4 regions of the Thioalkalivibrio sp. AKL8 genome follow, and region 1 is predicted to be linked to each of the others. Evidence: predicted binding sites of a transcription regulator. Region 1 holds the regulator's gene; each other region holds the start of a gene.
What was found. The regulator FliA, encoded in region 1, starts transcription of late flagellar genes. The targets are predictions, from matches to a motif close to GCTAAAGTTNNNNNNNNNNCNGCCGATA.
Positions count from the first base shown of each region.

Region 1 (5,543 bases):
ATCTCGGTGCGCGTGTTGCAGAATGCGCGCGAACTGCGCGATCTGGCGCGGCGCGTGGACGATGGCCACCTGATCCTGGTGGATACTGCTGGGCAGGCGCCGCGCACGGTGGAGGAGGAGTCGCTGTTCGCGCATCTGCCGCCGGATATCCGCGCCGAGAGCTGGTTGGTCGTGTCGGCCACGACCCAGGGCAGTACGTTGCGGCGGGTGCTGGACGCGTTTCGCAAGGCGGATCCCTCGGCGCTGGTGCTGACCAAGCTGGACGAGGCAGAACAGCTGGGCGAGGTCCTGTCGGTCCTGCTGGATCAGCACCTGGGACTTGGGTTCGTGAGCGATGGCCAGCGCATCGCCGAGGATTTTCACCGGGTTGATACGGGGTATCTGACCCGCCTGGCGCTGGACGACGACGCGGAGGGCGCGCGGGCGGGTGGCAATGCCCGTGAGACCTGGGCTGCCGAACGGCTGGCCGAAATGGAACCGCCGCGACGCTCGCGCGCGCCGCTGCGCCCGGCGCAGGGGACCGAGCCGGCAACACTGGAACTGATTCAGCCGGTTGGAAAGGGGCGTTATGCCACGCACTAACAAGCCGTTGAAGGTCATTGCGGTCGCGTCGGGCAAGGGCGGGGTCGGGAAGACCAACGTGTCGGTCAATCTGGCGGTCGGCCTGGCCCGGTTGGGCCGCGAGGTGATGCTGTTCGATGCGGATCTGGGCCTGGCCAACGTGGACCTGTTGCTCGGGATGCGCCCGGAGCGCACCCTGCATGATCTGGTGACCGGCGCGGTGGACAGCCTGGACGATGTCCTGGTCCAGGGGCCGGACGGGGTGAAGGTGGTCCCGTCGGCCTCCGGTATCGCGGCGATGGCGAACCTCACGCCGGCGGAGCACGCAGGGCTGATCCATGCCTTCAGCGCCTACCGCAGGCCGCTGGATGTCCTGATCGTGGACACCGCCGCAGGCCTGCAGGAGTCGGTGACTTCGTTCTGCCGGGCGGTACAGGAGACCCTGGTGGTGGTCTGCGACGAGCCGGCTTCGATTACCGATGCCTATGCCTTGATCAAGGTGCTGCACCGTGACCACGGCCTGCGGCGTTTCCGCATGGTCACGAACATGGTCAGCGGACGCGAGGGGGCGGAGCGGCTGATGCAGAAACTCAATACCGTCTGCGGCAAGTACCTGCCGGAGGTGGTCCTGGACCTGGCCGGCTATATCCCCATGGACGAACATCTGCGCAAGGCCGTGCAGAAAAGGGCGCCGGTGGTTCAGCAGTATCCCGGCAGTCCGGCTGGCAAGGCGTTTGCCGACCTGGCACACACGGTGGATCGCTGGCCAGTCGGTGGGGGTGACCACGGGGGCGTCGGGTTCTTCGTGGAACGAATGCTGCAGAGCGCATGATGACGACGCGTAATCGCCTTTCCGGCTACCAGGCGACGTCCACCGCGACCGGTGGACACGAGAAGCTGATTGCCGATCACGTTGAACTGGTGCATCGCATTGCGCACCACCTGATGGCCCGTCTACCGGCCTCGGTCCAGGTCGATGACCTGATCCAGGCCGGCATGATCGGTCTGCTGGAGGCGGCGCGGCAGTTCGAGGGCGGGCAGGGGGCGACCTTTGCCACCTACGCCGGAATCCGCATCCGCGGCGCGATGATCGACGAGTTGCGTCGCAGTGACTGGACGCCACGTTCGGTGCATCGCAACAGCCGGCGTATTGCCGCCGCGATCCAGAGTGTCGAGGCCCGCGAGGGGCGTGCGGCGCGTGGGAGCGAGGTGGCGGCCGAGCTGGACGTGCCTATCGATGACTATTACGACATGCTCAAGGACCACGCCGGGGCCCATCTGTTTGCACTGGACGATCTGGGTGGCGGGGATGACGGGGCCGATCGCGTGATCGAGGGGCAGGAAGTCTCGCCGTCGCGTAGCCTTGAGGCTGGCGAGTTTCGCGAGGAGTTGGCCGAGGCCCTTGGGGATCTGCCTGAACGCGAACGCCTGGTGCTTTCGCTGTATTACACCGAAGAACTGAATCTGCGCGAGATCGGGGCTGTTCTGGGCGTGACCGAGTCGCGCGTGAGCCAGATTCGCAGCCAGGCGGTCATTCGGCTGCGCGCGCGCATGGGGTCGTGGCTCGAAGACGGCGCGGCTTTGCAGTTATTCTAAAACTCACCTTACGAATCCCGGAGTGACGTGTGGACAAGGGAATGAAAATTCTCATCGTGGACGATTTTTCCACGATGCGGCGCATTATCAAGAACCTCTTGCGCGATCTTGGCTTCAATAATACGCAGGAAGCCGACGACGGCAGCACCGCGCTGCCGATGCTGCAAAATGGTGATTTCGACTTCCTGATTACCGACTGGAACATGCCCAACATGCCGGGCATCGACCTGCTGAAGGCCGTCCGGGCGGATGCCAACCTGAAGTCGATGCCGGTGCTGATGGTGACGGCCGAGGCCAAGCGCGACCAGATCGTGGAGGCCGCGGAGGCGGGTGTGAACGGTTATGTGGTCAAGCCGTTTACCGCCGAAACGCTGAAGGAAAAGATCGACAAGATCTTCGAACGTATTGAAGCACAGGGCTAAGGATCGCCCGGTGGTGAATACGGACGACGTCCGTCTCGCTTGCGCGGGTGGGCGTGACCCGGCTCCTTCGGCGCCGTACCAGCAAGAGGCTCCTCATGACTGAACAGGAACACCCCCCACGCGACGGCCAGCTCGAGCTGGCCCGACAACTGGTGCAGACGCTCGAGGCGGGCGACGACGCGGCGGCGCGCGCGCTGGTGCAGGATCTTGCGCGTCCTTACGACCGCGAGCTCTTCGATGAACTGGGCAAGCTGACGCGCGACCTTCACGAGGCCTTGCAGAGTTTCCGTGGGGACTCGCGTCTGGTGGAGCTGACGCAGGCGGAGATCCCGGATGCGAAGGAACGCCTGAACTACGTGGTCACCATGACCGAGCAGGCCGCGCACGCCACGATGGGCGCCATCGAGTCGAGCCTGCCGATCGCCGAGTCGTTCAGCCAGCAGGCGGCCGACTTGACCGCCAAATGGACGCGGTTTCGCAACCGGCAGCTCTCGGTGGACGAATTCCGCGATTTCGCGCGTGAGCTGGACAGCTTCTTCGGGCAGGCGGGCGAGGACGCCGAGGAGTTGCGGCGGCTGCTCTCCGAGGTGCTGATGGCACAAAGTTATCAGGACATTACCGGCCAGGTGATTCGCCGGGTGATCCAGTTGGTGACTGACCTCGAAGAGAACCTCGTTACCCTGATTCGGCTCTCCAGCGGGCGCATGGAGCAGGTCGAAGCGGCCGAGGCGTCCCTGGATCGTGGCGAAGAAGACCGCGAGGCGGACCGCAAGGGTCACGGCCCCAGTGTGCCCAAGACTCAAGATTCCAGCGCAGATGTCGTTCAAGGACAGGACGAGGTGGACGATCTGCTATCAAGCCTGGGCTTCTAGCAGTGCCCCCCATACGACTGGCGCCACGGGACCGGAGAGACTGAATGGCCATCGACCCCAATGACGAGATCCTTCAGGACTTCCTGATCGAGGCCGGGGAACTGCTGGAGGGGCTCAACGAGCAACTCATCGACCTGGAACAGAACCCGGACGACCGGGATCTGTTGAATGCGGTCTTTCGAAGCTTCCACACCATCAAGGGGGGCGCCGGGTTCTTGAGCCTGGATGCGCTGGTGACGGTGTGTCATCACGCCGAGGACGTCTTCAATCTGCTGCGCAACGGCGAACGCCGTGCCGATAGCCATCTGATGGACACCATGCTCCGCGTGCTGGACTCCCTGAACGTCATGTTCGGGGATCTGCGTTCCGGAGTGGACCCGACCCCCGCCGATGCCGCGGTGGTCGAGGACCTGCGGCGCATGGCAAAAAACGAAGATGTCGCCGGAGATACCGCCGGGGCGCCGCCCGCGCCTGAACCGGAGCCCGTCCCCGAGCCACAGGCCTCGGCCCCCGGCGACGCCATGGTGGGCGGTGGGGAGGAGATCACGGACGACGAGTTCGAGGCCCTGCTGGATACGTTGCATGGTGACGGGGCCCCGGCACCCGTGGACGCGGCCGTGCCGGGCGACGCCGGGGCCAGCGAAGACTCGGGCGGTGATCTGATCAGCGACGACGAGTTCGAGAATTTGCTGGACGAGTTGCAGGCCAAGGGCGGAGGTCCGGCATCGCCCGAACCGGCTGCGGACGCCCCTGCGGATCCACTGCCGACCGAGCCCGCGGCCGTGGCGCCCGAGCCGGAAAAAGCGGTAACGCCGGAACCGGCGGCTGCCGGTGGGCAGGGCGGCGGTAGTGCCCGCGCCGGCGGGGCCGAGGCCGGTGGGCGCTCGGCTCCGCAGGGCGAGACCTCCGTGCGTGTGGATACCGAGCGCCTGGACGAGATCATGAACCTGGTGGGCGAGCTGGTTCTGGTACGAAACCGGCTGAGCATGCTGCGTTCGCAGCATGTCGACGACGAACTGGGCAAGGCGATCAGTTCGCTGGCACTGGTGACCTCCGACCTGCAGACCTCGGTGATGAAGACCCGCATGCAGCCGGTGAAGAAGGTCTTCAATCGCTTCCCTCGAGTGATCCGCGATCTGTCGCGGAATCTGGGCAAGGAGATCGAGCTGGAGATCTTCGGCGAGGAAACCGACCTCGACAAGAATCTGGTCGAGGCCCTGTCCGATCCGCTGGTGCATCTGGTGCGGAATGCTGTGGACCATGGCATCGAGACGCCCGATGTGCGCGAGGCGGCGGGCAAGTCGCGCAAGGGTACGGTCGTGCTCGGCGCGGCCCAGGAGGGTGATCACATCGCACTGCTGATCAAGGACGACGGCGGTGGCATGGACCCGCAGGCCCTGCGTCGGAAGGTGGTGGAGAAGGGGCTGATGGAGCCCGCGATGGCCGAACGCATGACCGATCGCGAGGCCTTCAACGTCATCTTCATGGCCGGATTCTCCACCAAGACCGAGATCTCGGACGTCTCCGGCCGCGGGGTTGGCATGGACGTGGTCAAGACCAAGATCTCGCAGCTCAACGGCACCATCGAGATCGATTCCGAGATCGGCGTAGGGACCACGCTGCGGGTGAAGCTGCCCCTGACCCTGGCGATCCTGCCCGCCCTGATGGTGATTCTGGACGGCCGGCGTTTTGCGATCCCGCTGGCCTCGGTCTCCGAGATCCTGGATCTGGATTTGACCAAGACGAATTACGTGGATGATCAGGAAGTCATCATGGTGCGCAAGCACGCCCTGCCAGTCCATTACCTCAAGCGCTGGCTGAAGCCTGGGCACGAGCCCGAGGTGCGCAAGGATGCCCACGTAGTGGTGGTCCATACGGCCGACCGCAAGGTAGGACTGGTGGTGGATGATCTCGTGGGGCAGGAAGAGGTGGTCATCAAGCCGCTCGGCCAGAATCTGCAAGGCGTGAAGGGCCTGGCGGGAGCGACGATCACCGGGGATGGGGGCATCGCCCTGATCCTCGACGTCTCCGACCTGGTGACCATCCTGATGCGGCAACTGCAAATGTCCGGTCGACCGCGCCGCGCGTCGCG
Region 1 covers NZ_AQYF01000009.1:427,881-433,423, reverse strand. The annotation lists partial or broken gene flhF (flagellar biosynthesis protein FlhF) at 1-400, shown strand, start outside; gene G335_RS0111395 (MinD/ParA family protein) at 569-1,393, shown strand; gene G335_RS0111390 (RNA polymerase sigma factor FliA) at 1,390-2,157, shown strand; gene cheY (chemotaxis response regulator CheY) at 2,199-2,579, shown strand; gene G335_RS0111380 (protein phosphatase CheZ) at 2,675-3,451, shown strand; gene G335_RS0111375 (chemotaxis protein CheA) at 3,496-5,543, shown strand, end outside.

Region 2 (5,543 bases), on a different contig from region 1:
TGGGGTTCGTTTGGAACGGCCCGGTCCCATGCGTGACGGGCTCGGAGCCTGGGCTCCGCCAGACAACAAACAGTGTACCCGGGCGCGCCTGCGATGGAATCCGGCCGTCCAAACGGAAAAGGCCCTCCGAAGAGGGCCCCGTCAGCATCGAAAGCGGGCGATCAGTTCGAGAAGAAGCGCACGTTCGGATCGGCCATATAGGCACCGACTTCTTCCGGGTCGGCCGGGGTGATGCCGTCAAGCAGGTCGGCCTCGGTGTAGTCCGTGTTCGGCAGGAAGATGGCGCAGGTCTCAACGGTGGCGCCGTTGTTGAGCAGGTTCATCATCAGCTGCTGCGCGTTCCGGTCGGCCGGCTGCATGGTGGCGCCCTCAAAATCTTCGGTCGCCATCGTAGCGGCGGGGCCGCACAGCAGGACGCGGATCTCCTGACCCTGACGCATGCTCTGGTTGGCCAACACCATGGACATGAACTGGGTGTGGTCGTCGGCCGAGGTGACGCTGACGAACAGCTTGGAGGGCTCATCCGCCTGCGCAACTGTGCCGGCACCGGCGAGGGCGAGAAGGGCGGAAGCCGCTAGAGTCTTGATGGCTCGCATGGAGTCTCCTGATTGGTTCGAAAAATGGAACGTCAGAAGATAAGCGTATGCTGATCATAAATGCAAAAGAATGCGTCTAGATCGTGTTTATCGGGCTCCCCGAAATTCATCCACCTTCGGCAGGTGGAAGCATCGCGAACAACCTGAGGTACTGAGGCTCGGAGTGCGGCCGGGGTCTCGAGTTCCCGGTGGCCCTTGACGAGCCTCCATTTTTTGCATCGCAAGTTCGGAGCGCGTGGCTTCTCCTGACGGATCCGTTTCTTCGGATGCTTTCGTGCAAAGCGGTGGCCGCCCGCCTGGCAAGCCGGAGCCGAAGCCGAAGCCGAGCTCGCGGTGCTCTGTAGGAGTGGGGGTCAGCCAATGCGGTAGGCGGAGGCCAGGTCGCGTACACGCGAGGCGATGTCCGCGACCTCCTGGCTGGCGGTCGCCGTCTGGCGGGCCCCGTTGGCGGTATCGCCGGTGATGTCATTGATGGCGTAGATGTTCCGGTTGATCTCCTCGGCCACCGCGTTCTGTTCTTCGGCCGCGCTGGCGATCTGCGTGGTCATGTCGCTGATCCGACCGACTGCCTGGACGATGGATTCCAGCGCCTGGCCGGCGCGTTCGGCGTCGTTGCTGGTGGCCTCGGCCATTTCGCGGCCGCGGCCCATCGCGGTGACGGCGTTGCGGGTACCCGCCTGGAGCGACTCGATCATCGCCTGGATATCCGCCGTGGAGTCCTGCGTGCGCGAGGCGAGGGTACGCACCTCGTCGGCGACCACGGCGAAGCCGCGTCCCTGTTCGCCGGCGCGGGCGGCCTCGATGGCCGCATTCAGGGCCAGGAGGTTGGTCTGCTCGGCAATGCCGCGAATGACGTCGAGCACCGAGCCAATCTGCTGCCCCTTCTCGTCCAGGTTGCGCACGGATTCCTCGATGGTCGCGACCTCGCCCGACAGGCGTCCGATGTCGCTGACCACCGTGCGCACCACTTCGCCACCCGCGCGGGACTCCTGATCGGCTTCCTGGCTGGAGGACGCGGCATCGGAGGCGTTGCGCGCGACCTCCTGCACCGTCGCGGCCATCTCGTTCATCGCCGTCGAGACCTGTTCGGTCTGCGAGCGCTGCTGGTCGATGTTCCCGTTGGTCTGGGTACTGACGGCGGACAGCTGTTCCGCGGCAGAGGCCATCTGATCCGTCAGGGTGCGCAACTCGCGGATCGAGTCCTGGAATTGGTCGAGCATGCTGTTCAGGGCGCCTGCAGTGGCGCCGATCTCGTCGTCGGAGCGAACGTCGACCCGGCGCGAGAGGTCATGGTGCTCGGCGATCTCCGTGAGTGTCGCGCGCATCCGCGAGATCGGGAGTGCCACCGAGCGATACGTCCACACCCCGGTGACCACGACGATGATCAAGACCACCAGCATCAGCGCGCCGCTGCGCACCAGAACCTGGGTGTAGAACGCCGATACCCGCTCGGCCTCGGTCCCGGCAACATCGATCTGCAGGTCGACCAGCTGGGTGATCTGGTCGCTGATCGGATCGATGGTGTCGTACAGGGGACCGTTGAAGGCGTCGAGCTCGCCCTGGACATCACCGGACATCCCGCCAAGAGCCTCCTCCAGGCGGTCCAGGTGGGCGTTGGCTGCGCGGAACAACCCGCGGGCACCATCAGCCAGTTCCTGCTCACGGGGCGTCAGGGTCGTGGCCAGGTAGGCGTCCCAGATCTCGGCGATCTCCTCTCGTGCCTCACGGACGTCGGCGAGAGCCTCTTCCGCCGTCATCCGTCCGGCGTCCGCCTTGTTGACCGCGTCGATGACCAGCACCGCATAGTTGTCGGCGATGGTCTTCAGCTGCTGCAGGGGCACGACGCGGTCGTGATAGATGTTCTGCACGCCCTCTTCGATGTTGGCTGTGCCGCGTGCGGCCAGGGCCGCCAACAGCAGGAGCGCGGCCACGGGTACCACGATGGTGATGACCAGCTTGGATCGAACAGAGAGCGAGCGGAAATTCATGGGCGGTCCTTGTGTGGCCAGTATTGGGAGCAGCCCGCAACCTCGGGCCTTGACCACTGTAAACGGCCTGGCCGGCCAAACCTTGAGGTGGGTCACCCGTGGCGACGTCCGCTAGCAGTCCACTCCCAGCCGGTTCGAACAGGTGTCGGGCCTGCGCGGTTGGCGGCGTACTTGTCGGGGGTTCAGCGGCGTTTTCTGCGGGGTCGGCTGACCAAGCAAAAGGCAAGGTTTGACCCCGAAGGTTTGAACCCGAAGGTCGCGAAGGTCTCGCGTTCTACTTCATCTCGCGGACGGTCCGGACGACAGGGTCTCGCGGATGCGCCGCACGTCGCGCACATACTCCAGCATGGCCGTCATGGCATCGGCGAACAGGTAGGCCGCGAACAGGACCAAACCACCCGCGAACAACCCGGCGAGGGGCCAGAGGATCGCCGTCAGGAGGGCCAGTCCCCAGCTCGCCGGTTCCACCAGCTCGGCTTCAAGGCCGAACGCGGCCACCGCGGTGCCCGCAAAGGGCTCCACCGCCGTCAGGGAGATGACCGACAACGCCAGCGCGAGCAGCACGAAGGCAATCGCCAGCAGCTCGCCGACCAGCCGTGTGCAGACGACAACGCAGGTGATGGCGGGATAGTCCCGCGTCTCCAGCGCGCCCAGTGCGCGGGCCCTTCGCCACAGGAGCACGACCCAGGCCAGCACCGCAACGGCAAAGAGGGCCTGCAGCAACACCAGGGATGCGACCGGCCAGGGCACCTGCGGCGTTTCCTGTGCCAGCGTCCAGAGCGTCACCGATGTCAGTAGCCCGACCAGGCCCGTCAGGACCGCGATACCGCGCAGCCCCCATCCCGCCAGCCGCTGCAGGGGGAGTGCGCCCTCGGTCCCGCCGGTTGTCTCGTCGTTCACGGCCGTCTCCATGTCGTTCGCATACGGCCACACGATAGTGCCCGAAAACCGGCCCCGTCAGGTCGCGGGAGAGCGCCCGGGTCAGTCTTTCTTGCCGAGCAGGTCGGCGAAGCCGTGGTTAACGTCCCGGTGGCCTGCCTCATCGGCGCGTACCGCGCGGATCACGTCGGACAGGCGGGCATCTTCCGGAAGGTTCCAGTACTGGATTGCGCGTGCCGGCGCGGCGACGTTATCGAGCCCGCCGGACTCCACTTCCTCCAGGTACTCGGTGTAGCTGACGACCGCTTCCTCTTCAAAGTAGCCTACGATCCGGTGCGCCGTGCGCGACGAGATGATGTAGATCATAAAGAACAACGTGTAGAAGAAGCCCTGCGCCAGGATGATCAGGAAGCGCTCCAGCCAGTTGGGCGAGGTGATCTCAATGAAGGTGAGCAGGTGCATGCGCTCGTTCTCGGCCTCGTCCATCAGCGTGCGGATCCAGCCGTGGTCATCCTCCATGCGCCGCAGCGAGCGCAGGTGCTGCAGCGTGGCGCCCACCATGCCGGGGACGCCCGCAACCGTCTCCAGGACCACGGCGCGGTGTCCGTAGCGCCGGGCAAAGAAGGTGTCGGCGAAGAATCGCATCAGCGAGGTAAAGCCCCGTGCGACGCGGTCGGAGAAATCACGGGGTTCGTGGTGGCGGCTCAGGTCGATATCGCGGTCGTTCGGCATGCTGCCCCTAACGCTGATCAGTGCGCCGTTTCAGGCGGCAGGTATCCATGGAGCATAGAACCCGCCGTCTGAAATGTCGTGGGGCCGCTTCACAGAGCGTGAAACCCCATGCATGACAGAAGCCCGGACCGGGTTTCTGATGTCCAATGTCGAGGTTGTGGATCGGGCGGTGCAATCGGGGGAACCGGGAGCCGAGAAGGCGGCCTCAGAGAGAGGCGAACATCAAAGGAGAACGCATGGCGAACGAAACGAGCAAGCCGCAGCTGGAGATCAGCGTGAACGCGGCGCGCGAACTGGTCGATATCGGCCTGGCCGTGTTGCTGGATATCCGTCAGCCCTTCGAACTGGAGCTGGAAGGCGCGGTAGAAGGTGCCGTCCCTGTGCCCCTGTTCCGCCTGAAGCAGTTGCTGGGTCGCGAGCTGTCCGAGGAGGAACAGGAACTGCTGGATGCGGACGAGCCGGACGAGCGGGATTTCCAGCACTTCATCTCCCTGATCAACCGCCACCACGTCACCCAGGACCAGATCCTGCTGTGCCTGTGCAACAGCGGCCGCCGCAGCCTGCGTGCCGCAGAGCTCCTGCGGGACCTCGGGTATGCACGCTGCCTTTCCGTCCGGGAAGGTTTCCGCGGCTGGACCAGCAAGGGAGACACATGATCCATGGGCATGTTCGCCAGTGCTGATCGCGGATATGGGCTATCTAAGGAGGTGAGTGGGGGCGACTTCGCCTCAATGGTCACCGTTTCGGGCCCTGACCCGGGGCCGACCCCGTCATGACCGTCAATGGGCGCCGGCCGGGTGATTCTACGGAGGGGCGCTGCCATGCTTCGACTGCCGGCCGTTCCGTTTGCCCACCAATCCTGGTGCCGACTGCACATCGTCGCGCTTGTCGGGTTGGCTCTGCTTGTCGGAAGCCCTCTACTGGCGCATGCGGATGGCGCCGAAGACTGGCTGGCCGCCATTGCCGAATCACCGCTGGGCGAGCCGATTGCCGTTACCTCCACTGTGCAGGGCGGCGTCGTCGAGGGGGCGGTGCACGCCCGGCTGCCGTATTCGTTTGCGCTGGTGGCCAGTGAGCTGGAAGCGCTTTCGGCGTGGTGCGAAATCACCGTCCTGCACATCAACATCAAGAGCTGCGTCTACCGCGAGGGGGCGGATGCCTTGCTGCACCTGTACGTGGGCCGTGCGCGTTACGAGCAGGCGGAGTATGCAGAGCGTGTGGAGCTCGTCAGGCGGTCGGCCCAGATGGGTGAGGACTGGCTGCTGATCGAGCTGGAGGGCGATCGTGGGCCCTACGGAACCCGGGATTACTCCATCGTCGTCCACGTCGTTCCGCACGACACGGGGAC
Region 2 covers NZ_AQYF01000008.1:185,875-191,417, reverse strand. The annotation lists gene G335_RS0108200 (DsrE family protein) at 162-596, opposite strand; gene G335_RS0108195 (methyl-accepting chemotaxis protein) at 950-2,584, opposite strand; gene G335_RS0108190 (hypothetical protein) at 2,864-3,496, opposite strand; gene G335_RS0108185 (alternative oxidase) at 3,566-4,195, opposite strand; gene G335_RS0108180 (rhodanese-like domain-containing protein) at 4,432-4,851, shown strand; gene G335_RS0108175 (hypothetical protein) at 5,017-5,543, shown strand, end outside.
Region 2: G335_RS0108195 (methyl-accepting chemotaxis protein) is a predicted target of FliA. The motif match lies at 2,645-2,672, and genes of this name have one in related genera.

Region 3 (5,543 bases), 140 kb from region 1:
CCCCAACCCCGTCACCCCGGAAACTGCGCAGCAGTTATCCGGGATCTCCACCGCCAAGGCTGCCCCTTCCGTGTGGTGCATCCCGGCGCGGGAGATCCCGGCTCTTCGCTTCGCTGCGGCCGGGATGACGGCAAGGGGGCCGCGGCACGGATGACAGGGAAGGGGCCAGCGGACCGTGGATCTGCGGCTGGCTGGCGCTGGCACAACGAAAAAAGCCGGACCCATTACCGGATCCGGCTCAATGAAACATACCGCGTTGAGGTGCAGTCTGAAGAAGGCGCTCAGGCCTTGTCCGCCAGCCCCGTACCGCCGAGCTCCTGCTCGGTCTGGAACTGCTCCACCAGGGCCAGCACGGCCTCCGGCGGGATCTGGCGGATCACCTCTTCTCGTTCTCCGTCCATCACCGTAATCACCGTGCGGCCGCTGCTGTCGTCCACGCTGAACTCCAGCGCCCGCTTGGTGGATTGCAGATAGGAATTGATCGACTCGACCACATGATTGACCTCGGCCATATCCATGGCCTCGATCGCCGGTCCGGTGGAACCAGGAGCCGTTGATTCCGAACGACTGTCCGCACGAGCCACGGCCTCCGGCTGCCCCTCGCCACCAACAAGACCCGCGCCGGGACCGGGCGCCTTCGCCCCCTCACCCCCGCGCGGGTTCACTGCAACCAGCGGCGATGTGATATTACCGATTCCATCACTCATATCGCTGTCCTCATCAGAAGGGGTGGATGGCGGCTTCGCCATCCACCCTCAACCAGAGCCCGAGTGATCGAGCTTACTGCAGCAGGGCCAGCACGTTCTGCGGAACGGCGTTGGCCTGCGACAGCACCGAGGTACCCGCCTGCTGCAGCACCTGGGCGCGTGTCAGCTCGGCCGTCTCCGAAGCGAAGTCCGCATCCTGGATCCGCGAACGGGCTGCGGACAGGTTCTCCGTGGAGATTTCCAGGTTGTTGATGGTGTTCTCGAAGCGGATCTGCACCGCACCCAGTTCGGAGCGCAGGCCACTCACCTGCTGCAGCGCGAAGTCCATGGTGCGCAGGGCCTCGGTCGAACTCTCGCGCGTCAGAACGTCGACGTTGTTGAGCCGGTTCTGCTCGGTGAGCGCGTCATTCAGTCCACCCAAGGTAGCAGCGTCCGTACCACCCACTTCAATCTCTGTACCCACTTCACCAGCCAAGACGATACCCGCCTCGAAGGTGGCATCGCCACCCAGGATCGCAGGGGCGTCATCCACAAGCGCGATATTGGCACCCGACGTGTTGGTTAACACAATCGTGCCAGCATTTTCGCCCTCTTCGGCGGTAACTCCGGTCTGCGCCGTGAAGTTGTTAATGCTCTCCACCATCCCCGCTGCGCCATCACCGGCCGTAAAATCTATTTTGACGCCATTCAGTTCGATCGAACCAGTGGCGCTGTCATCCACCGTCAATTCGCTCGAAGTCACGCTTGTGGCACGCGAGGCCTCGACCCCGGTGGTCGAAAGCTCGTTGTTGATCGCGGCAACGATGTCGTTCACGGATGCCACGTCGGTCAGGTCGATACTCACACCCTGAACGGTCAAATCGCCCGCCAAATCGTCCGCCAGATTCGTTGCAACTGTATCAATGCTGTTTCCTTCGGCCACGGCAGCACCCAGCACGGAGGCCTGGGCATTGACCCCGTTCACGGAGATCGTCTGACCCTGGTTCGCACCCACTTGGAAGAACAGATCTTCAAGCGAGCCATCCAGGATCTTTTGTCCGTTGAACTCGGTCGCGTTTGCGACCCGGTCGACCTCGGCAATCAGCTGCTGAACTTCGTTATTCAACGCCTGGCGGTCGGAGGCGGAATTGGTATCGTTCGCCGACTGGACGGCCAATTCGCGGATACGCTGCAGCGCGTCACCCACGGTCCCCAGGGCGCCCTCCGCTGTCTGCGCGAAAGAAATACCGTCGTTGGCGTTACGCACCGCCTGGTTCAGACCGCGGATCTGGGTGGTGAAACGCTCGGCGATGGCCAGGCCGGCCGCGTCATCCTTGGCGCTGTTGATACGCAGGCCCGAGGACAGACGCTCCAGGCTCTGAGACAGCGCGCCCTGGGAGTTGTTCAGGTTACGCTGGGCGTTCAGGGAAAGAACGTTGGTGTTAATTACTTGGGACATGATCGCTCTCCTGTAAGAGTCTTGCGTCACCGCCTCGGGCGGTTCTGGTGAACGGGTTGATCCCCGCTCTCACAAGCCTTAACGACCCTCACCCAGGAACCTTTAGCCTAATTTCGAATTTTTTTGCCACGGGGCGGCACTCCTTTGCCGCCGCGCCCCTGACCGGCCCGGCCCCACCCCCGCCATCGCTCTCGTCATCCCGGCCGTAGCGCAGCGAAGAGCCGGGATCTCCCCACGCGGGCACACCCCGACGTATGTGCCACGTCCAACGACGGAGATCCCGGATAACTGCTCCGCAGTTTCCGGGATGACGAGGGTTGGGTGATCGTCCCGAGGGATGGGTGGTCATCCCGAACGTGCGTGCATCCATCCAGCCCGCATCCCCTGGCCTTTGTCCCGGCGGGCCCCTCCTTCGCCATCACCCCGGCCGCAACGCGCCCCTCCCCGTCATCCCGGCCGCTGCGCTCCCCTTACCGTCATCCCGGCCGCAGCGAAGCGGAGAGCCGGGATCTCCCCACGCGGGGACGCCCCGACGTCTGCGCCACCCCCGACGGTGGAGATCCCGGATAACCGCTTCGCGGTTTCCGGGATGACGGGGTGTGTAGGGGGCGACTGCTGCGATAGTCACAGGTGCCGGTCACCACGGCTGGCGCGGGCTAGAGCAGCCAGGTGGTGCCGATGCGGTGATCGGGGGTGGCGCCGGGGATCAGGTCCATCAGGAGCCAGCCGAAGATCAGGGTGATGAAGGCGCCGCAGAAGATGGTGGCCACGAACAGGCCGATGCGGTTGCCGCGGCGCAGGCCGATGATCTCGCGCAGGGCCCAGTAGAGCAGCCAGAGGGAATACAGGATCAGCAGCAACGCGATGCCGTTGCCCCAGGGCCAGGGGAACGCCGCGACCACCTTGCCGACCCAGGCGGGCAGCAGCCCTACGGAAACCGCCAGCATCGCCCGGTCCGGGTGCGAATAGCCCTGGAACAGATCGGTCAGGTAGTGCGCGGACCAGGCCATCCCCAGCACCCCGATGCTCATCGCCAGCATGCTGTAGACGCCAAAGCCCCAGGCGCCCGGCATGGCCTCGGGTGGCAGGCCGGTCGGGATCACCTGGTAAAGCCATTGGCTCGCGACCACGCTCACCAGCAGCACCGGCAACGCCAGCCCCAGAAACGTCTGCCACCACGGCGGGGCCGGCTCGATTGCACGCGCATCGCGCACCGCCCCAAGCGGGTTTACGAGCGCGCGCAGGGTCATGCGGGCCGGGTTGAGTCTCACGGGAACGTTCATCGCCGAAGTATGTGGCAATTCCGTGACCATTCGATGACAGCTTTTACGAACTCTCGACATGCATCATCTGGTCCTGAACGCGGAGACCCTGAATTGGCTCGATTGACGATCCGTTTGCCGGACGACAAGTACGAACGGCTGAAGGCGCTGGCGCGCGAACGCGGGACCAGCGTGAACCGCCTTGTCGACGAAATGGCCACGCTGATGATTGCGGAGCACGATGCCGAGACCCTTTTCCGGGTGCGCGCCCAGCGTGGTCAGGGCCGGGAACAGGAAGGTCTTGCGCTGCTGGACAAGGCGATGGGAAACACCTCGCCTCATTGAGCAGCAGCGCCCTAATGCAGGGCGAGCACTAGCGCCATGACGGTAATCGCCACCATTTCCACGAGCTCCAGGGTGGCGCCGGCGGTATCGCCGGTGAAACCGCCGAGCCAGCGACGCAGGAAGGCGGCGATGGCGAACACCAAGGCCAGCGCAGCGGCCAGGCCCAGGATCAGGCCCCAAACGCCGGTGACCAGCGCCAGTAGCAGGATCAACACGCCGGTGGCGACCAGCACCATCTGGGCGGGGCTGCGCGGCAGGTGTGCGGCCATCTCGGCACCCAGGCCCTGCTCTCTCACATAGGGCACCAGCAGAAACAGCCCGGTGAGCGCCGCGCGCCCCAGCACGATGGCGACCAGCAACGCCATCCAGGCGCCCGCCTCCACCACGGCCACAAGCGCGGCGAACTTGATCAGCAGCACCAGGATCAGGGCCGCGACCGCCATCGGGCCGCTGGTGGGATCCTTCATGATGGCCTGAGCGCGTTCCGGATCCTGGTGGCTGCCGACCCAGGCGTCCACCGTGTCCGCTAGCCCGTCCAGGTGCAGCGCACCCGTCAGACCGACCCATAACGCGAGCGCCAGTGCCGCGACCAAGAGCGGCGGCGTGCCAGGTATGGCCGCCAGCGCGATACCGACCAGTATCACGACCAGGCCCAGGATCAGGCCGACCAGCGGGTAAGCCAGTACCGAACGACCCAGGTCGGCCGGTTGCGGGTCGAGCGCGGGGGTGGGCAGGCGGGTGAGGAACTGGAGGGCCAGCCAGAGGGGTGTTAGCGCGGCGCTCATGCGGGTGCCCGGTCGGACTTTGGTGGGAGGTATTCGCGGCCAAGGGCGCTCCTACAATATGTAGGACGCACACCGCTGGTTCTCGGCATTCCTGTGGGAGCGGCCTTGGCCGCGAAGCCCCTGCCCGCGCCAGACTTTGGCAGGGGCTTCGCGTGCAAGCACGCTCCCACAAGAGCCCTCACAAGGTCACCCACAGGGCCTTGGCCCACCAAGGGCAGGAGATTCATGGGTAGGGCTTCCATGGCTCGACAATATGCAGCGAGGCGAGCGGGACGTCGATACCGAGCAGCTTCTCCAATGGCCAGTCCTCGCGCAGGGCACGGATCAGGCGAATGACGCCACCGTGGACGATCACGAGCACCCGCTCGTTTTCGCTCGGCGCCAGGTCGTTCCAGCCGGCGACGACGCGGTCGCGAAACTCCTGAAGCGACTCGCCGTCGGGTGGCGGGTGATTCAGCGGGTCCCGCCAGAAACGGCCCAGTGCACCAGCGTCCGTCTCCATCAGGGCCGCCGCCGTGCGGCCTTCCCAGGTGCCAAAGTCGAGTTCGGCCAGGCGGTCGTCGACGGCGAGCGGTACACCGGCCTCTTCCGCAAACGCCTGTGCCGGGGCGCGGCAACGCATCAGCGGCGAACAGACAATGCGATCCCAGACGCTACCTCCGGCCAGAGCATCGCGCATCGCCGTCCACCCGCCCTCGGTCAGCGGAACATCGCTGCCGCGTCCACAAAAGCCCTGGCCGGTGGTCTCGCCGTGGCGCAGCAGGCCGATGCGCGTGCCCCCGACGCTCAAGCGCCCTCTCCACTAACACCCGCCTCGGCGAAGGTCGCCATGCCGGAGTGCAGCTCGCAGGCCAGGCGCAGCAGGGGCACGGCCGTGGCCGCCCCGCTCCCCTCGCCCAGGCGCATGCCAAGATCCAGCAGCGGCTCGGCCTCCAGCGCCGCCAACAGGCGCTGATGACCCGGCTCCGCCGAGGTATGGGCATAGAAGAACCAGTCCGCCGTGCCC
Region 3 covers NZ_AQYF01000009.1:287,319-292,861, reverse strand. The annotation lists gene G335_RS14420 (flagellar protein FlaG) at 282-707, opposite strand; gene G335_RS0110730 (flagellin) at 781-2,145, opposite strand; gene G335_RS0110725 (YIP1 family protein) at 2,802-3,428, opposite strand; gene G335_RS0110720 (hypothetical protein) at 3,543-3,752, shown strand; gene G335_RS0110715 (adenosylcobinamide-GDP ribazoletransferase) at 3,764-4,537, opposite strand; gene G335_RS0110710 (histidine phosphatase family protein) at 4,761-5,327, opposite strand; gene cobT (nicotinate-nucleotide--dimethylbenzimidazole phosphoribosyltransferase) at 5,324-5,543, opposite strand, start outside.
Region 3: G335_RS0110730 (flagellin) is a predicted target of FliA. The motif match lies at 2,225-2,252, and genes of this name have one in related genera.

Region 4 (5,543 bases), 180 kb from region 1:
CCGCAGCCCTGGACCTATCGCTTCCTGCTCACCGCCGAAGCGTGGCGGGATCGCATGCCCGGGCTACTCGACCAGATCGCGGAGGACCTCTACGACGAGGTCGAAGGCGGCTTCTTCTTCTTTCACGACCCGGACCAGCGCGACCCGGTCCTGGCACTGGAGACCTCCAAGCGCCTGGACCAGAACGCCGCCTTCCTGTGGCTGTTCTCGAACGCCTACGAGACGCTGGGTGACGAGCACCACGCCGAGATCGCCCGCGGCATCCGCGACTACCTGCGCAATCAACTATGGGACGAGCGTCAGCTGCGTTTCGGCAACAGCCAGTACGCCGACCGCGACTACTACCAGCTGGACCCGGAGACGCGCACGCAAACCGACCCGCCCCGGGTCGACCGCAACACCTACGCCGACACCTCGGGCCAGGCCATCGCCGCCCTGGCGAACATGGCGCGGGTAATGGAAGACCGGGAAACGCTTGAGTGGGCGCGCGAGGCCCTGACGGCGCTGGATCGCTACCTGCAGACCGAACAGGGTTACCTCCACGGCATCTCGGCTACCGGCCGCCCGGCAATGGGGGGCTACCTGCCCTCGCAGATCTGGCCGGAGATCGCCCGCCAGGAATTGGCGCGCGCCACGGAGGCACTGGACGGGGAGCGACCGGAGATGCCCGACCCGCTCGCGGCACTGGACCGGCTGGAACCGTTCTTCAACAAGGAGCTGGGCGCCCACGCCGAGCGGATCGGCACCGATCTGGAACCCTGGTCGGAGACCCGCACCCAGGCGGCGCTGGCCTGGTGGCTCTACCACCTGCCGGACGCTGCCATCGAGGAATCCCACATCGATCGCGACATGGTGCGCGAACGCCTGCGCATCGAGCCCGGTGCCGACCCCGACGACGTCGCTCTGGGCTTCGACGCCCTGCGCCGGGGCTTCTAAAGCCCCGAAGCAAACCCTCGCGGTCGCTTATCCGGCGTCACACCACCCCCGGTTTCCCAGGATGGCGAGCCGAACCTGCGATGGGCCTGGCTCGGCCGTTACGCCTGTTGACGGAAGCCCGCGACCTCGCCCTGTAGCTTCTGTGCCAGGGCCTCCAGGGCCTCCACCGCCTGCTGCATCTCGTTCGCCCCGTCGGCATTGCGCACGGCGATGTCGTTGATGTGGTGGATGTTGCGGTTGATCTCTTCCGCCACCTGGCTTTGCTCCTCGGTCGCGCTGGCCACCTGGCGGGTCATGTCGTCGATGGCGGTCACCGAGTCGTGGATGTACTCCAGGGTCTCGCCGGCCTCGCCCGCCTTCGCCACGGAGGTCTCCGCATGCTGCTGGCTGACCTCCATCGCCTGCACCGCACGGGTGGCCCCGCCCTGCAGGCGCTGAATGATCTCGCGGATCTCCCCGGTCGAGTCGTTCGTGCGCTGTGCCAGGTGGCGCACTTCGTCCGCCACCACCGCGAAGCCCCGCCCGGCCTCGCCGGCCCGCGCCGCCTCGATGGCCGCGTTCAGCGCCAGCAGGTTGGTCTTCTCGGCGATCTCCTCGATGACCTGCAGGATCGTGCCGATGTTGTCGCTGTCACCTTTCAGCTCCACGATCACGTTGTTCGCCTGACGAATCTCGCCGGCCAGGGTGTTGATCGCCGCCTGGGTCGCCTGCACCACGGTGCGCCCGCCTTCCGCCGCACGCGTCGCCTGCCCCGCGCTCTCGGCCGTACTCTGCGTGTTGTTGGCGACCTCCTGCACCGTGGCAGACATCTGGTTCATCGCCGTGACCACCTGCTCTACATCACCGCGCTGTTCGTGAGTGGCACGCGTCATTTCATTGCTGCGCCCATCCAGCTGCCGCGCCGAGGCGGCAATCCCGTCCGCCGCGTCCGCAACCTGGCGAATGAGCCCCGAAAGCCGGTCCATCACCGTGTTGAAGGCCGCGCCGGTGCGCCCGATCTCGTCGTCGGTCGTCACCTCCACCCGGTGCCCGAGATCCGCGCGGCCCTCGCCGATCGCCTCCAGCCCCTCGGCCAGGCGCTCCATGGGGCGCGTCAGCACATTGGCGTAGAACCAGCCAATACCCAGCGCCACCACGAACGCGACGATCCACAGCACCCACAGCAGCCACCACAACTGGGTCACCAGCGCCGCGTCCACACCCGCAGCGAGATCGCCCTTCATGGTGTGGAAGGTCACCCCGCCCATGATGGACAACGGCACGGTGCTCACCACGATCACCAGGATAATCAGCTTCAGTCGCAGCCCACCCAACGGTCCAATCTTCATCGACGCCCTCCTTTCCGTCCCTTAACGACCAGCCGATCCCGGTCTTGAGCCCGACACAGTATCCATCCGCCCCGCCCCTATCGTCTTGACCCGGGTCAACCCCAGGTCCCACGACAAGCCGAAAAACCGTTTCACCACGAAACGAATGAAGGCACGAAGAAGATCAACGGCGATTGCGCCAGAAAGGACACGGAGTTCACGGAGAGGATGGAAAGGCTGTCAACTTGAAGCAGGGGGCTCGCTTGGTTTCAGCGGTGGGGCCAGCGGCGATGGCTAACGGACGTTCCAGACAGAATTCGTCCTTTCTCTGGGTCCTCCGTGTCCTCTGTGTTAATACGCCTTTGGCCTTGACCTTCTTCGTGCCTTCGTGCGCTTCGTGGTGAATAAAGCCCTTGAGCGGGCGCTCGCCTCACCCCCGATACCCAGACACAAAAAACCCGCGGGCCCGAGACTCGGGACCGCGGGTTCGCGGTACTGCGTTAGCGGATCCGCTTACCGGCTGCGGGCCGCGCGGTTGCCGCTGGCGGACGGGCGACCGTTGCCGCCGCGACCCCCACCGGGCTTGCCACCGCGACCGTTGCGCGGGGCGCCACTGCGGGCACCTCCGCCCGGCTTGCCACCCGGACCACCACGGCGATTGCCGTTGCCGTCATTGGCAGCCGGTTTCGGCGTGGCGAAGCCCTCGGTTTCGATACGGTCGATCGGGCGCTTGATCAGGCGTTCGATGCCCTTCAGCAGCTTGATCTCCTCGCCATCCACTAGCGACAGCGCGGCGCCGTCGGAGCCGGCACGCCCGGTGCGACCGATGCGATGCACGTAGTCTTCCGGCACGTTCGGCAGCTCGAAATTGACCACCTGCGGCAGCTGGTCGATGTCCAGCCCGCGCGCGGCGATATCCGTGGCTACCAGGACCGGCACCTGGCCGGACTTGAACTGCTTCAGCGCCTTGGTGCGCGCCGCCTGGCTCTTGTTGCCGTGGATCGCCTCGGAGCGCACGCCATCCTTCGACAGCTTCTCGGCCAGGCGATTGGCGCCATGCTTGGTGCGGGTAAACACCAGCACCTGTTCCCATTTGTTGGTGCGGATCAGGTGGCTCAGCAGCTCGCGCTTCTGGCTGGTCTCGACCAGGTGCACGCTTTGCTTCACGCCCTCGGCGGTCGTGTTGCGCGGCGCGATGTCGATCTCCGCCGGGTTGTTCAGCAGGCCGTTGGCCAGCTTGCGGATCTCGTCGGAGAACGTCGCCGAGAACATCAGGTTCTGGCGGTTCTTCGGCATCATCGCAATCAGCTTCTTGATATCACGGATGAAGCCCATGTCGAGCATGCGATCGGCCTCGTCGAGGACCAGAATCTCCACACCGGACAGGTCGATGGTCTTCTGATTGGCGTGATCCAGCAGACGCCCCGGCGTCGCCACCACGATGTCCATGCGATCACGCAGGGCCTTGATCTGCGGGTTCATGTTGACACCGCCGAAGATCGTCATCGAGCGCATCTTCAGATTGCGCCCGTAGGTCTTCACGGATTCGTGAACCTGCGCAGCCAGCTCGCGGGTCGGGGTCAGCACCAGGCAACGCGGGCGGCCATTGCCGGCCTGCGGCGCATCCGAGGTGGAAAGGCGCTGCAGAATCGGCAGGGTGAAGCCCGCGGTCTTGCCGGTGCCGGTCTGGGCGGCGGCCAGCAGGTCGCCTCCCTTCAGGACTTCCGGGATGGCCTGGGCCTGGATCGGGGTCGGGTGCTGGTACCCGGAGGTTTCCAGCGCACGCAAAAGGGTATCGGCCAACCCGAGGTCGGCAAAGGTCGTATCAGTCATGGAATGCTCCAACGCCACCCGCCACTCGTTCAACACAGAGCACCCATCGGGGGAAACGAAATCAGGGGGATCACTGCGAGCCGGAAGGCTCTGGATCAAATGAACGGACGCTGACGGGCGGGGCGTTCGATCCGGGCACTATACGCCTTTTGTCAATGAAAAGACACCGCTCCATACCCCATCGGATATATATTTGTTTTGTGCGGGAATATCCGCTAGCTTCATCTCAAAAAAACCGATGCCAACGCAGCATCGGTCAGGCCGACGCGACCCCAAACAACAACGATCGGCCATCAGGGGAACAAAATGAAACGCAACCTGCCTGTCACCGGGATCGAGGTGGACTACCCGGAGAGTGCCAATATCCTCTCCACCACCAACCTCAAGGGGGCCATCAGCTACGTCAACCCAGAGTTCATCGACATCAGCGGCTTCGAGGAAGAAGAGCTGCTGGGCAAGAATCACAACGTGGTTCGTCACCCGGACATGCCCCCTGCCGCATTCGAGGACCTCTGGCAGACCGTTCAAGGCGGACGATCCTGGATGGGAATGGTCAAGAACCGCTGCAAGAACGGCGACCATTACTGGGTCAGCGCGTACGTCACACCGGTGACCGAGGACGGTCAAACGGTCGAATACCAATCCGTCCGCACCAAGCCGCAACGCGAGCTGGTGGAAAAGGCCGAATCCGTCTACACCGCCCTGCTCGAGGGGCGCATGCCCCTGTCGCTGCGTCTGCCACGCATTGGCATCAAGACCCGGGCCGTCGCCTCGGTGGCCGGTGGCGTGCTGCTGGGCCTGATTGCCAGCCTCGCCCTGACCGGCATCACCTGGGGCTCCGCACTGGTCTTCACCCTGACCACCCTGCTGGTCGCCGGCCTGCTCGTCTGGACCAGTCTGACGCCGCTTTGCCGCGCGGTGGCCCACGCCCGCCGCATTGCCAACAACCCGGTCAGCCAGTACATCTACACCGGGCGTACCGACGAGGCCGGCGAGATCCTGTTCGCGATGCAGATGCTGGAGGCAGAGGCAGGCTCGGTCGTCGGGCGCATGGGGAACGCGGCCGAACGCCTTACCCGGACCGCCGACGCCCTGGTCACTGCGGTCGGTGACAGCCGGCAAGCCTGCAACCATCAACAGACCGAGACCGAGCAGGTGGCGAGCGCCACCCAGCAGATGGTGAACAGCGTGCAGGAGGTCGCCCGCAGCGCCCAGGGTGCGGCCGATGCAGCCGACCGGACCGACCGCGAAGCCGGTGCCGGAAGCGGCGTCGTGGCCGAAAGCACGCAGGCTATCGAAAACCTGGGACAGCATATTCGCGATGGATCGGGTGTGATGGCCGAACTGGAACGCCACAGCCAGGACATCAGCAGCGTTCTGGACGTGATCCGCGGCATCGCCGAGCAGACCAACCTGCTCGCCCTGAACGCGGCGATCGAGGCCGCACGCGCCGGCGAACAGGGGCGA
Region 4 covers NZ_AQYF01000009.1:605,289-610,831, forward strand. The annotation lists gene G335_RS0112175 (DUF255 domain-containing protein) at 1-936, shown strand, start outside; gene G335_RS0112180 (methyl-accepting chemotaxis protein) at 1,035-2,264, opposite strand; gene G335_RS0112185 (DEAD/DEAH box helicase) at 2,757-4,076, opposite strand; gene G335_RS0112190 (PAS domain-containing methyl-accepting chemotaxis protein) at 4,383-5,543, shown strand, end outside.
Region 4: G335_RS0112180 (methyl-accepting chemotaxis protein) is a predicted target of FliA. The motif match lies at 2,287-2,314, and genes of this name have one in related genera.